4 regions of the Terrabacter sp. NPDC080008 genome follow, and region 3 is predicted to be linked to each of the others. Evidence: riboswitches for the same ligand, from Rfam matches in the RefSeq annotation. Region 3 holds a riboswitch; each other region holds the start of a gene.
What was found. Region 3 has a riboswitch for cyclic di-AMP ahead of AB0316_RS02370 (CHAP domain-containing protein). Riboswitches for the same ligand answer to the same signal wherever they lie in the genome.
Positions count from the first base shown of each region.

Region 1: another riboswitch for cyclic di-AMP. It lies ahead of AB0316_RS19395 (C40 family peptidase); the one in region 3 lies ahead of AB0316_RS02370 (CHAP domain-containing protein).
Region 2: another riboswitch for cyclic di-AMP. It lies ahead of AB0316_RS05760 (transglycosylase family protein); the one in region 3 lies ahead of AB0316_RS02370 (CHAP domain-containing protein).
Region 4: another riboswitch for cyclic di-AMP. It lies ahead of AB0316_RS14585 (C40 family peptidase); the one in region 3 lies ahead of AB0316_RS02370 (CHAP domain-containing protein).

Region 1 is NZ_JBFBLC010000008.1:81,294-84,986, forward strand. It holds gene flgK (flagellar hook-associated protein FlgK) at 1-125, shown strand, start outside; gene flgL (flagellar hook-associated protein FlgL) at 128-1,009, shown strand; gene AB0316_RS19390 (flagellar assembly protein FliW) at 1,006-1,365, shown strand; gene AB0316_RS19395 (C40 family peptidase) at 1,450-1,845, opposite strand; cyclic di-AMP (ydaO/yuaA leader) riboswitch at 2,019-2,194, opposite strand; gene AB0316_RS19400 (FBP domain-containing protein) at 2,599-3,093, shown strand; tRNA gene AB0316_RS19405 (tRNA-Gly) at 3,160-3,233, shown strand; gene AB0316_RS19410 (acyl-CoA dehydrogenase) at 3,395-3,693, shown strand, end outside.
Region 2 is NZ_JBFBLC010000001.1:1,218,402-1,222,094, reverse strand. It holds tRNA gene AB0316_RS05765 (tRNA-Thr) at 43-115, opposite strand; gene AB0316_RS05760 (transglycosylase family protein) at 283-984, opposite strand; cyclic di-AMP (ydaO/yuaA leader) riboswitch at 993-1,198, opposite strand; gene AB0316_RS05755 (serine/threonine-protein kinase) at 1,537-3,336, opposite strand; gene AB0316_RS05750 (CBS domain-containing protein) at 3,415-3,693, opposite strand, start outside.
Region 3 is NZ_JBFBLC010000001.1:501,269-504,961, forward strand. It holds gene AB0316_RS02360 (N-acetyltransferase family protein) at 1-179, shown strand, start outside; gene AB0316_RS02365 (alkene reductase) at 293-1,363, opposite strand; gene AB0316_RS02370 (CHAP domain-containing protein) at 1,639-2,532, opposite strand; cyclic di-AMP (ydaO/yuaA leader) riboswitch at 2,536-2,727, opposite strand; gene AB0316_RS02375 (DUF1801 domain-containing protein) at 3,003-3,377, opposite strand; gene AB0316_RS02380 (alpha/beta hydrolase) at 3,500-3,693, opposite strand, start outside.
Region 4 is NZ_JBFBLC010000004.1:447,123-450,815, forward strand. It holds gene AB0316_RS14575 (MFS transporter) at 1-736, shown strand, start outside; gene AB0316_RS14580 (iron dependent repressor, metal binding and dimerization domain protein) at 766-1,461, shown strand; cyclic di-AMP (ydaO/yuaA leader) riboswitch at 1,611-1,776, shown strand; gene AB0316_RS14585 (C40 family peptidase) at 1,779-2,585, shown strand; gene AB0316_RS14590 (DsbA family oxidoreductase) at 2,685-3,371, shown strand; gene AB0316_RS14595 (STAS domain-containing protein) at 3,435-3,693, opposite strand, start outside.

The sequences.
Region 1 (3,693 bases), on a different contig from region 3:
TCGACGAGGAGAGCGTGGGGCTCATGGCGGCCCAGCACGCCTACCAGGCGGCCGCCCGCGTGCTCAGCGCCATCGACGAAGCCCTCGACACCCTCATCAACCGCACCGGAAGCGTAGGACGCTGACCATGATCCGTGTGACCGACCAGTCGATGTCCCTCGCCGCGCAGCGCGCGCTGGGCGAGCGGCAGTCGCGGCTGTCCGCCGCCCAGCAGACCGCCACCTCCGGCGCCCGCATCTCGCGCCCGTCCGACGACCCCGTCGGCACCGGCGAGGCGCTGCGCGTCCGCGCCGAGCTCGCCGCCCGGGGCCAGTTCCAGCGCAACATCGCCGACGGCACCGGCTGGCTGCGCACCATCGACTCGGCGCTCGACGGCGCCACCGGCGTCCTGCGCCAGGTCCGCGACGCGGTCATCCAGGGCGGCAACGGCTCACTGACGCAGGACGCCCGCGACGCCCTCGCCTCGGTCGTCGACGGTCTGCGCGCCGACCTGCTCGCCTCGGCCAACACCCGCTACCTCGGGCGCAACGTCTTCGCCGGCACCTCCGACGCCGAGGCCGCCTTCACCGACGGGACTCCACCGACCTTCAACGGTTCGCCCGGCAGCGTGACGCGCCGCATCTCCGCCGACCAGAGCGTCCCCGTGGACGCCGACGGCCGCGCGGTCTTCGGCACCGGCGCGACGTCCGCGTTCTCGGTCCTCGACGGGATCGCTGCCGACCTGCGGGCCGGCACCGACCCGACGTCCCGGCTCGGGGCCCTCGACGCCGCGATGAGCACGGTCGTCAGCGCCCGCTCGGAGGTGGGCACCCGGTCGGCGCTGCTCGACCGCGCGAGCCAGGCCACGACCGAGGCCACGACATCGCTCACCTCCCGGCGCACGGCCATCGAGGACGTCGACCTCGGTCAGGCGGTGCTCGACCTGCAGCTGCAGCAGACCGCCTACCAGGCGGCCCTCGCCGTCACCGCGAAGGTCCTCCAGCCGAGCCTGACGGAGTTCCTGCGATGAGCACCCTGCTGTTCGAGCAGCCGATGCCGGGCCTGGACCCGCACACCGTCTACGAGCTGGACCCGGTGGAGGGGGCCGACGGCGTCTACAGCCTGCAGCCGCAGGACGCCCCGGACGTGCGCCTCTTCCTGCTCGAGGCCGCCCTCTACCTGCCCGACTACGTCCCCGAGGTCACGGCGGCCAGCACGCAGGTCGGCCTCGAGCCCGACGACCGCGCCCGCATCCTCGTCGTGGCCACCCCCGGCGACTCGGGCACGTCCGTCAACCTCGCCGCCCCTGTCGTCGTCAACGAGTCCGCAGGCCGGGCGGTTCAGGCCATCCTCGACGGCTGGGACCTGCGAGCGCCGCTGACCTGAGCGGCCGTACGTCCGAACGGCGGGGTTTCACGCGCCCGGTGCCTGGCGGGTGGGGTCCAGACACCGGACGCGCTGGTCGTTGAGTCAGCGGACCCGGCCGGCGACCCAGGCGGTGGTCCAGAGCCTCGAGAGCTGGACGCGCTGGCCCGGACGGGGCGCATGCCACACCTTGCCGGAACCGGCGTAGACGCCGACGTGGTAGGCCCGGCCGCCCGACATGAAGAAGATGAGGTCACCGGGGAGGATGTTCGCCTTGGCGATCCGGATCGTCGCGAGGCGCTGAGCGTTCGCCGTGCGCGGCAGGTATTGGTGCAGCCGGGTGTGGAAGACGTAGTAGACGAGGCCGGAGCAGTCGAAGTACGTCGGGCCGGCGCCCCCCCAGCGGTACCACTTGCCGACTTGGGCGGCCGTGAGGCGCAGGCCCTGGGTGCGCAACGGCACCGCGTAGGCCGGCGTGGCGTGGACCGTGACCGCCGACACGGACGTCGATCCCGGTGGGGAGCCGGTCGAGCCAGTGGAGGCAGCGGTGCCGGACACAGGAGCGCCGCCCAGTCCGAGGAGCAGGGCGGCGGCGAGCAGCGGTGTCAGGGCGAGCGAGCGAAGTTGTCGGAGACTGCGTGGAGGGCGTGCAGGGGTAGTAGCGGGCATGGTCGGGTTCCTTCCCACGCCTTCGAGATGAGCTGTCGGGTTCGGGCGGAGGTAGCCCGGCCGCGCATGGCGGCTTCACCCCGAGGACCGGTCCTTGCCGGCCCAGAAGTGGGTCTCCCGATCCTGTCCACGTGATGCTTTGACTGCCCCGACGGCGGACAGGACTCGGCGTGCCGCGGGCCGACCGGGGAAGACCCCGGTCGATGAGCACTCACGACGGTGGCAGAGCGGGGCCGTGAACCATAGGTCATCGCTGGATATCGGCAACTGTTGCCGGGACAAACGGTGCCCAACCCGGGCACGTCGCCGGGCGTCCCGACGCCCAAGAGGTGGCGGACGGCATACGCGCCCTCCGACGGACCGGGCGAAAGGGGTGGACCGGGGCGCCAATAGGGGCGCACGATGGACCCGGCCGCGCGTGGCGCGCGGTGACTCGTCAGTGTGCAGGCCCGGACCGACTGTTACGTCGAGGGCCGGAGAGGGTGGTGGCCACCATGGCCGGCAGAGCGGCTCGCGCCCTCCCCCACCCCACTCCCGGCTGACCGGCCATCCGGTCATGCCCGCGAACCGACGAGGAGCACGACCGTGAAACCCCTGACAGAGCAAGAGATCCGCGCGTCCTTCATCAACGCGAGCCGTCGCGAGGCGAAGCAGGCACCTCTGCCCGACCTCGAGCGGCTCGGTGACCGCTGGGAGTCGCTGGACTACCTCGGCTGGACCGACCGGAGCAACCCGCAACGCGCGTATGCCGTGGTGCCCGTCGACGACGAGCCCGTCGGCTTCCTGCTGCGGGCCTCCGAGCGGACGCGGAAGTCCAGCGCGATGTGTGCCTGGTGCGAGGACGTCATCGCCACGAGTGACGTCAAGCTCTTCACGGCCAGGCGCGCCGGCGCCGCCGGCCGCGAGGGCAACAGCCTCGGCACCCTGGTGCACACCGACTTCAGCTGCTCGACGCACGTGCGGCGGCTGCCGAACAGCATGGAGGGCGGCCTCGACCCGGTGGCGCTCGTGGCCCGTCGGGTCGAGGAGCTGCAGCTGCGCTCGTCCGCCTTCGCCCGCCGCGTGCGCGACGGTTCCTAGGCGCCGCGCCGGGCGGCGCGCGTTTTGGACGACTGGTCCGGCTGTTGCTACGGTAGGCGACGCCTCGCAGGCGTAGTTCAGTAGCAGAACAGCCTTCTTCCAGAAGGAAGACGTACGTGCAATTCGTGCCGCCTGCTCCAGACGAAGGGCCCGGTCACTGCGACCGGGCCCTTCGGCATACCTCCCTGTCCTTGCGCGCATTACTGGCCGGTAGCATCATGGAGGTAACCGGCCAGTAACTTCGCGCGCCCGCCGGCGACGGCGCGGCCGCACGAGCGAGAAGAACGCGGAGGGTCCCCCGATGGGCCACTACAAGAGCAACGTGCGCGACCTCGAGTTCAACCTCTTCGAGGTCTTCGACCGCCAGGAGGTCCTGGGTCAGGGCATCTACGCCGACGTGGACGTCGACGCCGCAAAGGACATCCTCCACGAGGTCTCGCGCCTCGCCGAGAACGAGCTGGCCGACAGCCTCCTCGACAGCGACCGCAACCCGCCGGTCTACGACGCGGCCACCCAGACGGTGACGATGCCGGAGTCGTTCCGCAAGTCCTTCCGCGCCTACGTCGACGGCGACTGGGGCAACCTCGACGTCCCGGCCGA
Region 2 (3,693 bases), 720 kb from region 3:
CGGCGAGCAGGAGACCTTCCTGCATGTTTGTGCTGGTCAGAGAGCTGGCGAGGGGACTCGAACCCCTAACCCCCTGTTTACAAGACAGGTGCGCTACCGATTGCGCCACGCCAGCACGCCCGCGGCACGAGCCTGCGGACGGGCGAAAGCGTAACGGAGCCCCGCGGCATACGCCCAAACGACGGCCGCCGGCGGGCGCGGGCCGGCCGGGGACAGAAGAACGGCCCCGCGCAACCCAGGGGTTGGTCGCGCGGGGCCGTCCGGCTCAGTTCTACCAGCAGGTCAGGGAAGGCGGAGCACCTGGCCGACGAAGATGAGGTTCGGGTTGGTGACCCGGGCCCCGTTCGCCTTCCACAGCGTCTTCCAGCCACCGCGCACGTGGTAGCGCTCGGCCAGCTGGCCGAGGGTGTCGCCGCTGCGGACGGTGATCTGCCGGCCCGTGGCGGTGTTCCTGGCCGTGTTCGTGACCGTCGGGGCGGCGGCGTACGTCTTCTTCTTGCTGACGGACTTCTTGACGGTCGACTTCTGGACGGTCGACTTCTTGGTGGTCAGCGGCGCACGCTGCGTGGAGCGGGAGACGCTGATGTTGCTCGAGGTCGCACCGCCGTTGGAGCGGCTGAGGCCGGCACGCACCGAGCAGACGGGCCAGGCGCCGGGGCCCTGGCCGGCGAGCACGCGCTGCGCCACGGCGATCTGCGCGTCACGCGAGGCGAAGTCGGCGCGCGAGGCGTAGGCGCCGCCGCCGTAGCCGAGCCACGTGCTCTTGGTGAACTGCAGGCCGCCGTAGAAGCCGTTGCCGGTGTTGATGTGCCAGTTGCCGCCGGACTCGCACGCGGCGACCGCGTCCCAGACCGAGGACGCCTTGGCCGAACCTGCGGTGGCGAGGCCCCCGACGATGGTGGCCGCTCCGGCGATGCCGACGCCCGCAAGGCGCTGCTTCACAGAGATCTTCTTCGCCGCAGCATGCTTGGACAGGTACTGCATGGTTGGGTGTTTCCTTCCTGACGTGCGCCTGCGGGGTTAGCTGTCGGGTTGGGGCGTCAGGTGCCCTGTCGCAGAAGCGACTTCACCCCCAGGCCAGATGCCACCTCGCGCTTCTTCGCGTGAGTGTGCTCTGACCGCACTGGGTCCCCCGTCCTCGCCCGGCCCACGGGTGTGGGCTACATCCCTGGCTGGCGAGGCTCGGCGCGCTCAGGGAACGGATTTTTGGGTGTCCATGTGAAGTTGTGGGGAGCGGCCGGCCCAAGCCGGACGCGACGAAGCGGAACGGGACGACGAGTCGATCCCCCCCTTCCGGCCCAAGAGCCGGGTGCCGCCGAGCACTGACGGTACGTGAGGTTTCAACGCCACACAAGCCGAGTCGAGACAATTTCGTGATCTTTTCGTCGCCCACCGGTCTGGGGTGATGCGGTACGCCCACACGAGGCCCACGGCCCGCTCACGAGCGACACACAGGGGGCGTACGCGTGGAGCGCGCCATCGAAGGGCCCACTCAGCCCGCTCGGGCTCCCGTGCAGGCCGTGCCTGTCCGACCGGTCAGCGCCCGAACGGGCTGGCGCTGAAGGGGGTCCAGGTGAAGCTCATGCCGTGCCGCAGCGCCGTCAGCGCCGCCACCGCGCCGAAGACCACGAGCACACCCGAGACGACCTGTCCCGCGACGCCGCTCGGCACGATCGTCCGCGCCATCGAGCGAGACCCTCGCCGCAGCGACGCCCCACCGGGGCCCCACCAGAGCATCAGCAGGCCGATGGCGCCACCGACGGCCAGCGTTGCGGGAGAGCCGGGCCCGAGGTCACCACCCTGGGCTCCCGCGAGCATCAGCGCTGTTGCGAAGACGCCGGCGAGCGCCACGGCGACCGGCAGCAGCAGTCCCACGACCGTCGCGACCGCACCGACGACGAGGTGCCAGGGGCTCGAGACCACGGCGAACGGCACGTCGCTGCGGCGCCGGCCGAAGTCGTAGCGCCGCAGCACCAGGGCGGTCACCGACCGGTCGGTGGCACGGGCCAGGGCAGACAGCATGGCGATCGAGACGAGCGCCACCCCGGGCCACGCCATCAGCGTGCCCACCCAGGCGACCGCCACGGCAGCGAGCAGCCCGGTGCGAGTGGGCAGCCCGATGCGCGGGTCCCCCTCGCGCTGGACGGGCTCCTGGTCCTCCCAGCCGTCCTCGTCGTCCCACGGACCGTTGGGGCCGGCGTCGTCGTCCCAGCCGCGCTCGTGGGACGGCGGCGGCACCGGAGCGGGCACCCGCGGCCGGGTCGTCGGGGGCGCCCACCGAGACGGCGCGGGCGGGAGCTGCGCGGCGACCGGGTCGAGCGCCGGCTGGACGGCGGTGTGCACCCAGGGCATGACGGCCGTGCCGGCGCCCTCGACCACCTGTGTGTCACCCGGCGTGGCGGACCGCCCGTCGTCCCACAGTCCACCCCGGGGCGTCGGCACGATGGCCGCCTGGCCCGCGGCATACGCCTCGAGGGCGGCGATGACCTCGTCCGCGTGGGGGCGCTGGCGCGGGTCGGGCGACAGCGAGGCGCGCAGCAGCGGCACGAGGCGGGGGTCGACCCCGTCGAGGTCCACCTCGCCGGCCCGGACGCGGGCGAGCACGGCATCCATGCGCCCGCGCCCGAACGGCGGACGACCCGACGCGGCATACGTGATCGTCGCGGCCCAGCCCCACCAGTCGGTGGCGTCGGTGATGGCCGCGCCCTCCACGAGCTCGGGTGAGAGGTAGCCGGGCGTGCCCATGACGAGACCGCCGACGGTGTGGCGCACGTCGTCCTGCAGGTGGGCGATGCCGAAGTCGATGAGGACGGGGTCGCCGTCCTCGAGCAGGACGTTGCCGGGCTTGATGTCGCGGTGCACGACGCCGCAGGCGTGGATCGACCGGATCGCCTCGGCGATGCCGCGCGCGAGCCGCAGCAGGTCGGCCGGTGGCAGGGGGCCGTGGTCCTCGACGACCTCGTCGAGGGCAGGACCGGGCACGTAGCGGGTCACGAGGTAGGGCCGCGGCGCCATGACGTCGGCGTCGATGACGCTCGCGACGCGGGCGTCGCGGATGCGCGAGAGCGTGTCGACCTCGCGGGAAAGCCGCTGGCGCGCGTCGGCGTCGTGCGCCACGTGCGAGCGCAGCACCTTGATCGCCACGGCACGGCCGCGCGGGTCGAGGGCGAGGTGCACCACGCCCATCCCGCCCTCGCCGATCTCCTCGATGAGGCGGTAGGGGCCGATGCGCTGCGCCGACGCGGGCCGGGTCGGGGCGGCCGCGGTGGGCAGCGCCCCGGTGCGCGTGCCGGGCCGGGGGCTCGGCACCCGCGCGGTCCGGTCGTACGCAGTCATGCCCCTACGGTATGCGACTGCGGCGCGGTCGCCGGGACACTCCCGAGGCGCGCCCCGAAGTGTCCGGCTTCCGGCCGGTCAGTGGCTGATGTAGTCGCGCAGCTGGTCGCGCTCGGACTGCAGCTCGGCCAGCCGGTGCTTGACGATGTCGCCGATCGAGACGATCGCCGTCAGCCGTCCGGCCGGATCGACGATGGGCACGTGGCGCACCCGCTCCTCGGTCATCGTCCCGGCGAGGTCTGCGACGTCGTCGTCCGCAGAGCCGGTCGTGACGTCGCTCGTCATGATCTGCGAGACCGGGCCGTCGAGCACGCCGGTGCCCGTCGAATGGAGGTGCAGCACGACGTCGCGCTCGCT
Region 3 (3,693 bases):
CCGGGATGACCCAGCCCAACGAGGCGAGCGGCCGGCTGCACGCGGCGATGGGGTTCGAGCCGGTGGGCACCTACCGCGGGATCGGCTGGAAGTTCGGCGCCCCCCGCGATGTCACGTGGGTGCAGAGGGCCTTGGGCGAGCCGTTCGCGGGGCCCGGCGATCCGCCCGAGCCCAGCTGACGGCATACGCGAGCGGTCCCTCGACGTCGCAAAGTGCCCACTCGACGTAGGAAAGTGCCCACCCGACGTGGGAGCACGTCGAGTGGGCACTTTGCGACAAGCCCTACGGGGGGTCAGGGCAGGGCGGGGTAGTCCGTGTAGCCCTCGGCGCCGCCGCCGTAGAAGGTGTCGGCGTTCGGCTCGTTGAGCGGGGCGCCCTCGCGCCAGCGGCGCACGAGGTCGGGGTTGGCGAGGAACTCGCGGCCGACGGCGACGAGGTCGGCGAGGTCGCGCTCGAGGAGGTCCTCGACGTCGGCCAGCTGCGTCACCGAGCTGAAGCCGGTGTTGAGGATGACCGGGCCCTCGAAGCGCTTGCGCAGGTTGCGCACGAGGTCGGACTCCGGGTCGCCGAGGATGCTGAGGTAGGCCAGGCCGAGCGGCGCGATGCCCTCGACGAGCGCCTCGTAGGTCGCGGCGGTCTCGGCCTCGTCCTCCTCGAGAACGCCCTGGATGTTGTGCGCGGGCGAGATGCGGATGCCGACGCGGTCGGCGCCGATGGCCTCGGCCACGGCCTTGGTGATCTCGATCGTCAGGCGGGCGCGGTTCTCGGGGGAGCCGCCGTACTCGTCGGTGCGCTGGTTGCTGCTCGGCGCGAGGAACTGGTGCGGCAGGTAGCCGTTGGCGGCGTGGACCTCGACCCCGTCGAGACCCGCGGCGATCGCCTGGCGCGCCGCGTGGACGAACTCGGCCACGAGCCCGGGGATCTCCTCGGTCTCGAGGGCGCGCGGGACGACATACGGCTGCTGGCCCTTGGCGGTGACGATCTCGCCGGGGGCGGCGATGGCGCTGGGGGCGACGCTCTCGAGGCCACCCTTGTTGTCGGGGTGGGCGATGCGGCCGGCGTGCATGAGCTGGACGACGATGTGGCCGCCGCCCTGGTGCACGCGGTCGGCGACGAGGCGCCAGCCGGCGACCTGCTCGTCGGAGTGCATGCCGGGGGTGTCGAGGTAGCCCTGGCCGACGGCGCTCGGCTGGGTGCCCTCGGTGATGATGAGGCCGGCGCTCGCGCGCTGGCCGTAGTACTCGGCGTTGAGCTCGGTCGGCGCCTGGCCCTCGCCGGCGCGGTTGCGCGTCAGGGGTGCCATGACGAAGCGCTGGGGGAGGTCCCAGCGGCCGATGCGGATGCTCTCGAAGGCAGTGCTCACGGGCCTGCTCCTCACGTGTGGGGGACGGTCGGATCTGTCGAGGCGGGCACCGCCGGGGGAGGCGGTGGAGCCTTCAACTACCTAGGCGTCAAGGAGCAGAGCCGACCGATCATTCCCGATTGCCCCCGGTTGTGGGCTACCTCGCAGGCTGCGCTCGGCTGGCACGCAAGGAGGGAACGCTCGTTGTGAGGCCGTGGATGGGGACGCAGAAGGGGAGGACGCCCGAGGCGTCCTCCCCTTCCCACAGTCGCGTCAGTGCGCGGAACCTGCTGCGCTCACGGAGCGTAGATGAACGACATGCCGCCGCTCAGCGTCACCGTGCGGGTGTCGTAGTTGTACGGACCCGCGGTGGCGTTCATCTCGATGATGGTCACCTTGTTGCCGTTGACGGCGGTGACCCAGCCGACGTGGCCGACGCTCGAGGAGCCGGCGACACCGGGCTGCATGACGATGATCGATCGCGTACGCGGGGTGCTGCTCACGGTGTAGCCCGCGGACCGTGCGCCGGAGGCCCAGGCCATCGCGTTGCCGGTCCAGCCACCGGGGTAGTAGCCCTCGGACTGGTACCACTTGTTGAGGGCGCCCCACGTGCACTGGCCGGCGGTGGCCCAGTTGGAGGAGGCCCGCATGCCCGACGAGGCGCTGGGCGCGGACGCGTTGGCGCTCACCTTGACGGACGAGGTGCTGTTGGTCAGGGTGCGGCGGGTCAGGTCGCGCGAGGCGCGCTGCGTGGCGGCCTGACGGTCGGCAGCGGCCTTGGCTGCCGCAGCCTTCGCAGCGGCGTCGGCACGCTCGGCCTTGACCTGCTCGTCCTCGATGACCTCGGGCTTGGTCTTCTCCACGCGCTGGGCAGCGGTCTGCTGCGTGGCGGGCGCGAAGCCGATCTTGGACAGGGCCGTCGACGGCGCGGGTGCGGCGGTCGTGGCCGGGCCCACCGCGGCGGGAGCCGCCTCGGGGGCGGCGGCGTTGACGCCGGCCGACTTGGCGGCGGACAGGGTGTCGGCGCTCGCCGGGTTGGCGAACCCGGCGACGAGACCGCCGGTGGCGGCCACGAGGGCGCCTGCCTTCAGGGCCGGCTGGGCCGACTCGCGAGCGAGGAGCTTGAGCTCGCTCAGGGGGTTGTGGCGTCCGGGCGCGCGGTGGCGCCCACGGGTGGTGTCGTTGATCACGGCTGTGCCTCTCCGCGCCTACGAAGTTAGCTGTCGGGTTCGGGCGGAAAGGTGCCCGGCCTCCGACCCAGCTGACGAGACTTCGTCGGCGGGGCTGAGGCTTAACCCCAAGGACGTCCGGAGTCGTTGCGCCGGACGCCCGGAGAAACGTGTGGTTCCTCCGCTCCTGTCACAAGGGTTTGGTTCTTCTCGCCAGGTGGTGACAGGACTAGGCGGTCCACCACGCGAGAGCCCGACCTGATGGACGGACTCCCGAAGAGTAGAGGAGTCGATCAGCAAAAGTCACGCCGAGGTAACGGCATGGCGTCCGTTGCGTCACCCTATGTCCAGATTTCCGGCCGGAATCAGCCCTGACCGGGCAGATCGTGAGAGGCAGATCACATCAAGCCTGTGGTCCGGCTGTGGCCGCCCGGGGTAGCGCCTGTGGCTGCTCGGCGACCGAGCACCACCGTCTTGGGGTGGCCGACGGGTCAGCTGTCGGAGCTCTCCGACACGGCGGCACGGCGGGCGAGGCAGAGCCGGGTGATCTCGCCGATCAGCTCGAGCGGCACCGGCCGGCTGACCGGGAAGCGGACGGTGTCCTTGGCCCGGCGGTAGGGGGCGATGGCCTCCTCGAACTCCGGGCTACCGGTGGGCACGGGGTAGAGCCCGACGTGGTTCTTCCAGCCGGCGTAGTAGACGAGCGGCTTGCCGTCGACGGTGAAGGTCGCCATGCCGTAGCTGATCTTCTCGGCCGCGTGCGGGGCCACCTTCTTGATCGCCTTCCTCACCCCGGCGAGCTGCGTCCGCGTGTCTTCGGGGTAGGACGCGATGTAGTCGTCGACTGACGCAAACCTGGGGGCCAATCCTGGTCCTCACTTCGGTGTCGGACCGGTCATGGAGGGGATGAACCGACTGTATTGTGCGAAACGGGCGTCTGCAAAAGGAAAGTGGTCCATTCCGGACACCCGCGGCGGCCCGTCCTCGCTCAGACCTCGAGCCACTCCTCACCGGCGAGGACCCGGCCCACGGGACCGTCCACCTCGCGCCCGAGCAGAGTCGCAGCGGTGAAGTCGGCGGCCAGCCCGTCGAACACCTCATGGCGCCGCAGCATCGCGTGCTTGCCGCCGGTGACGGTGACGTAGCCGACCCGGTCGGCGGTGCGCGCCAGGTCGCGGGCCA
Region 4 (3,693 bases), on a different contig from region 3:
CATCGTGCGCTGGGGGACGGAGTCGGCGTACGCCGTCGGCGGGGTCGCGAGCACGGCCGCCTTCGTCCTCGTCCTCCTCGCCCCCGACATCACCGCGCAGGCGCACCGGGTCGTCGGGCGCGGCGTCCCGCGCAGCGTGGCGTCCGTGCTGCTGCAGCACCGCCACGTGCTGCTCACGCTCGGCACCGGCGCGATGTGCGTGGCCGGGGCCCGTGCGATCCGGGAGGCGCTCATCCCGCTCTGGGCCGAGTCGGTGGGCTTCTCGCCCGCGCAGACCTCGCTCGTCTTCGGCGTGGCCGGCGCCATCGACATGGCGCTCTTCTACCCCTCGGGGTGGTTGATGGACCGCTACGGCCGGGTCGCGGCGGCGGTGCCGAGCATGGTCGTGCTGGGGCTGGGGATGGCCGTGCTGCCATTCGCCACGAGCCTCGTCGCCGTCACCGCGGCTGCGTCGGTGCTCGGGCTGGGCAACGGCCTGGGCGCGGGACTGATCATGACCCTGGGCGCCGACGCGTCACCGGCTGACGGCCGGGCGCAGTTCCTCGGCGGCTGGCGCCTGTGCGCCGACGTGGGAAGGGCAGCGGGCCCGTTGGCGTTGTCCGGGCTGAGCGCCGTGCTCTCGCTCGGCGCGTCCGCGGTCGTCCTCGGCGCGGGCGCCCTCGTCGGGGCCGGCTGGCTGCGCATCTGGGTGCCGCGACACGACCCCACCCGGGCACCGGCGCCGGGCGGGCTCTGACCGCTGCCCGACTCTGAGAGGGTATGACCGTGACCGACCTGATCGACACCACCGAGATGTACCTCCGCACCATCTTCGAGCTGGAGGAGGAGGGCATCGTGCCCCTCCGCGCCCGCATCGCCGAGCGTCTCGGCCACTCGGGCCCCACGGTGTCGCAGACGGTGGCGCGCATGGAGCGCGACGGCCTCGTCGCCGTCACGGGCGACCGTCACCTGGAGCTGTCCGAGCGCGGCCGCCTGCTGGCCACCCGCGTCATGCGCAAGCACCGCCTCGCCGAGCGCCTCCTCGTCGACGTCATCGGCCTCGAGTGGGAGTACGCCCACGACGAGGCCTGCCGGTGGGAGCACGTCATGTCCGAGAAGGTCGAGCGCAAGATCCTCGGCCTCATCGGGGAGGGCCTCGAGTCGCCGTACGGCAACCCGATCCCGGGTCTGGCCGAGCTCGGCGTGGAGCAGGAGCAGGACTTCCTCGCCGGGCTGCGCACCTTGGCTGCCGTCGTGGGCGACGACCCGTCCGTCGTGACGATCCGGCGCATCGGCGAGCCGGTGCAGGTCGATCCCGAGGCGCTCGCGCTGCTGACCAGCGCCGGTGTCGTGCCCGGCGCGCGGGTCGAGGTGGTGCGCGAGGGAGGCCGCGTCCTGGCAGTCCGGGAGGGCGGCGAGCCGTCCGCCGGGGTGTCGCTGCCCGACGACGTCGCGGTCCACGTCTTCTGCCAGGCCGCCTGACCTCGTTTACGCGATCCCGGAAAAGTCTTTGACTTCCCGTGTCCTGAACGTGACAACCGATGGGGTGCTTGGGTACGGTTGGCCCCACTTGCTCTCCCCGTCGAGCAGGTGCCCCGGGTCGGACCGCCTAGTCCTGCCATCGACCCGAGGCTCGGCACGAACCGCATGGCAGGAGCGGGGGAACCACTTTCTGCGGACGTCGTGAGACGTCCTCGGGGTGAAGCCCTCCGTGGACCGATATCGGTCCGAGCGAAGGCCGGGCTAGTACCTCCAGCCCGAACCCGACAGCTCACCTCGCCGGCGTCGAGAGGTCAAACGTGGCTCAGAACGTTCCCGGGCGCCACCGCGCCCCCGGTCGCTTCAGCGCGCTCGCGGAGCTGAAGACGATCGCCAAGGAGTCTGCCCAGCCCGCCGTCAAGGGTGCCGCCATCGTGGCCGCCTCCGGTGGACTCGTCGCCTCGTTCGCCGGCACGGCGAACGCCGCCGACGGATCGAGCAGCGTCGTGGCGGCCCCGGCCGCCGTCGGTCCCGCGGCCGGCACCCTCACGGCAGGCAACGCCCTGTCGGCCATCGGCTTCGCCAAGCCCGCGCTCAAGCAGGCCAAGGCCGCGCCGGTCGTCATCGAGGACATCGCGGTGAAGACCCAGCGCGCCGAGCAGAAGGCCGCCGAGGAGGCTGCGACCAAGGCCGCCGCGGACCGCCAGGCCGCCTCGCAGCGGGTGTCGCGCTCCGCCGAGCGGGTTGCCCTGAACCCCGCCCCGGCTGCGGACTCCGCTCCGGCTCCCGCCCCCAGCGCCTCCGGCATCGTCGGCATCGCCCAGTCGCTGTTCGGCATCCCGTACGTCTACGGCGGCACCACCCCGTCCGGCTTCGACTGCTCGGGCTTCACCTCCTACGTCTACCGCCAGGCGGGCATCTCGATCCCGCGCACGGCGTCCGCGCAGCAGGCGGCGGCGACCCGGGTCAGCAGCCCGAGCCCCGGTGACCTGGTCTTCTTCGGCTCGCCGGCCTACCACGTCGGCATCTACGTCAGCCCCGGCCGCATGATCGACGCGCAGCGTCCCGGCACCACGACCGGCAACCACTCGATCTGGACCACGCCGTCCGGCTACGGCCGCTTCTGAGCGCCGCCTCTCGCACACACGCCCTGTGCCCCCACCGCATCGCGGTGGGGGCACAGCGCGTTCCCCGGCTCGTCCCGTGGCCCGTGGTTGACTGACGTGATGACCGTCCAGCCTGCCGCAGAGTCCACGACCCACATCGAGCTCGACCTCTGGAGCGACCTGGTCTGCCCCTACTCGTGGGTGGCCAAACGCCGTCTGCAGGCCGCCATCGCGGCCTTCGAGCGTCCGCACGACGTGACGGTGCGCCTGCGCGCCTTCGAGCTCGACCCCGACGTCCCGGTTGGCGGGTCGGTGCCGGTGCGCGAGCACCTGTCGGTGCGCTACGGCGGGGGAGACGCGGGAACCGGGCGGCTGATGAACGCCAAGGCGTCCGAAGAGGCCCAGGCCGACGACCTCGTCTTCGACTGGGACCGTGCGGTGCGGGCCAACACCTTCGACGCTCACCGGCTGTGCGCCCTGGCCGGTGAGATGGGTGGGCCGGCCCTGCGCTCTGCCGCCGACGAGCGCTTCCACGCCGCCCACTTCGGCGAGGGCCTGGCCATCGACGACCACGAGGTCCTCCAGCGCCTCGCCGCCGAGTGCGGCCTCGACGAGCGGCGGGTGGCTGCCGTCCTCGCCTCGGACGAGTACGCCGAGCAGGTGCGTGCCGACGAGCGCGAGGCGCGGTCGATGGGGGTCACCTCCACGCCCTTCGTCCTGGCCAACGGGTATGCCGCCCTGTCGGGTGTGAGGCCCGTCGACGACTACCTGGCCCTCCTTCGCGGCGTCGCCACGCAGTCCGTCTGACGGGGTCCGTCGGCCGACGGGGTCACGGCGGCCCGCGGCGGCATGACGTGACGGCGGCGCCCGCTACGGGGCCGCCTGACCCGGGGACGGCGGGAGGGCGGCATACGCCCTCGCGGTGTCGAGCAGGTCGGGTGGGCCCTCGTCGACCGGGACCACCTGGCTGAGGCGGGTCAGCTCGATGACTGCGCGGATCGGAGCGGCGCGGGGGACCACGAGGCGCAGCTCCTGGCGGCGGTCGCGCAGCCGCTCGGCGAGGCGGAAGAGGGAGGCGACCGCGGCGCTGTCGAGGAAGGTCGTGCCGGTCAGGTCGAGCACGGCGAGG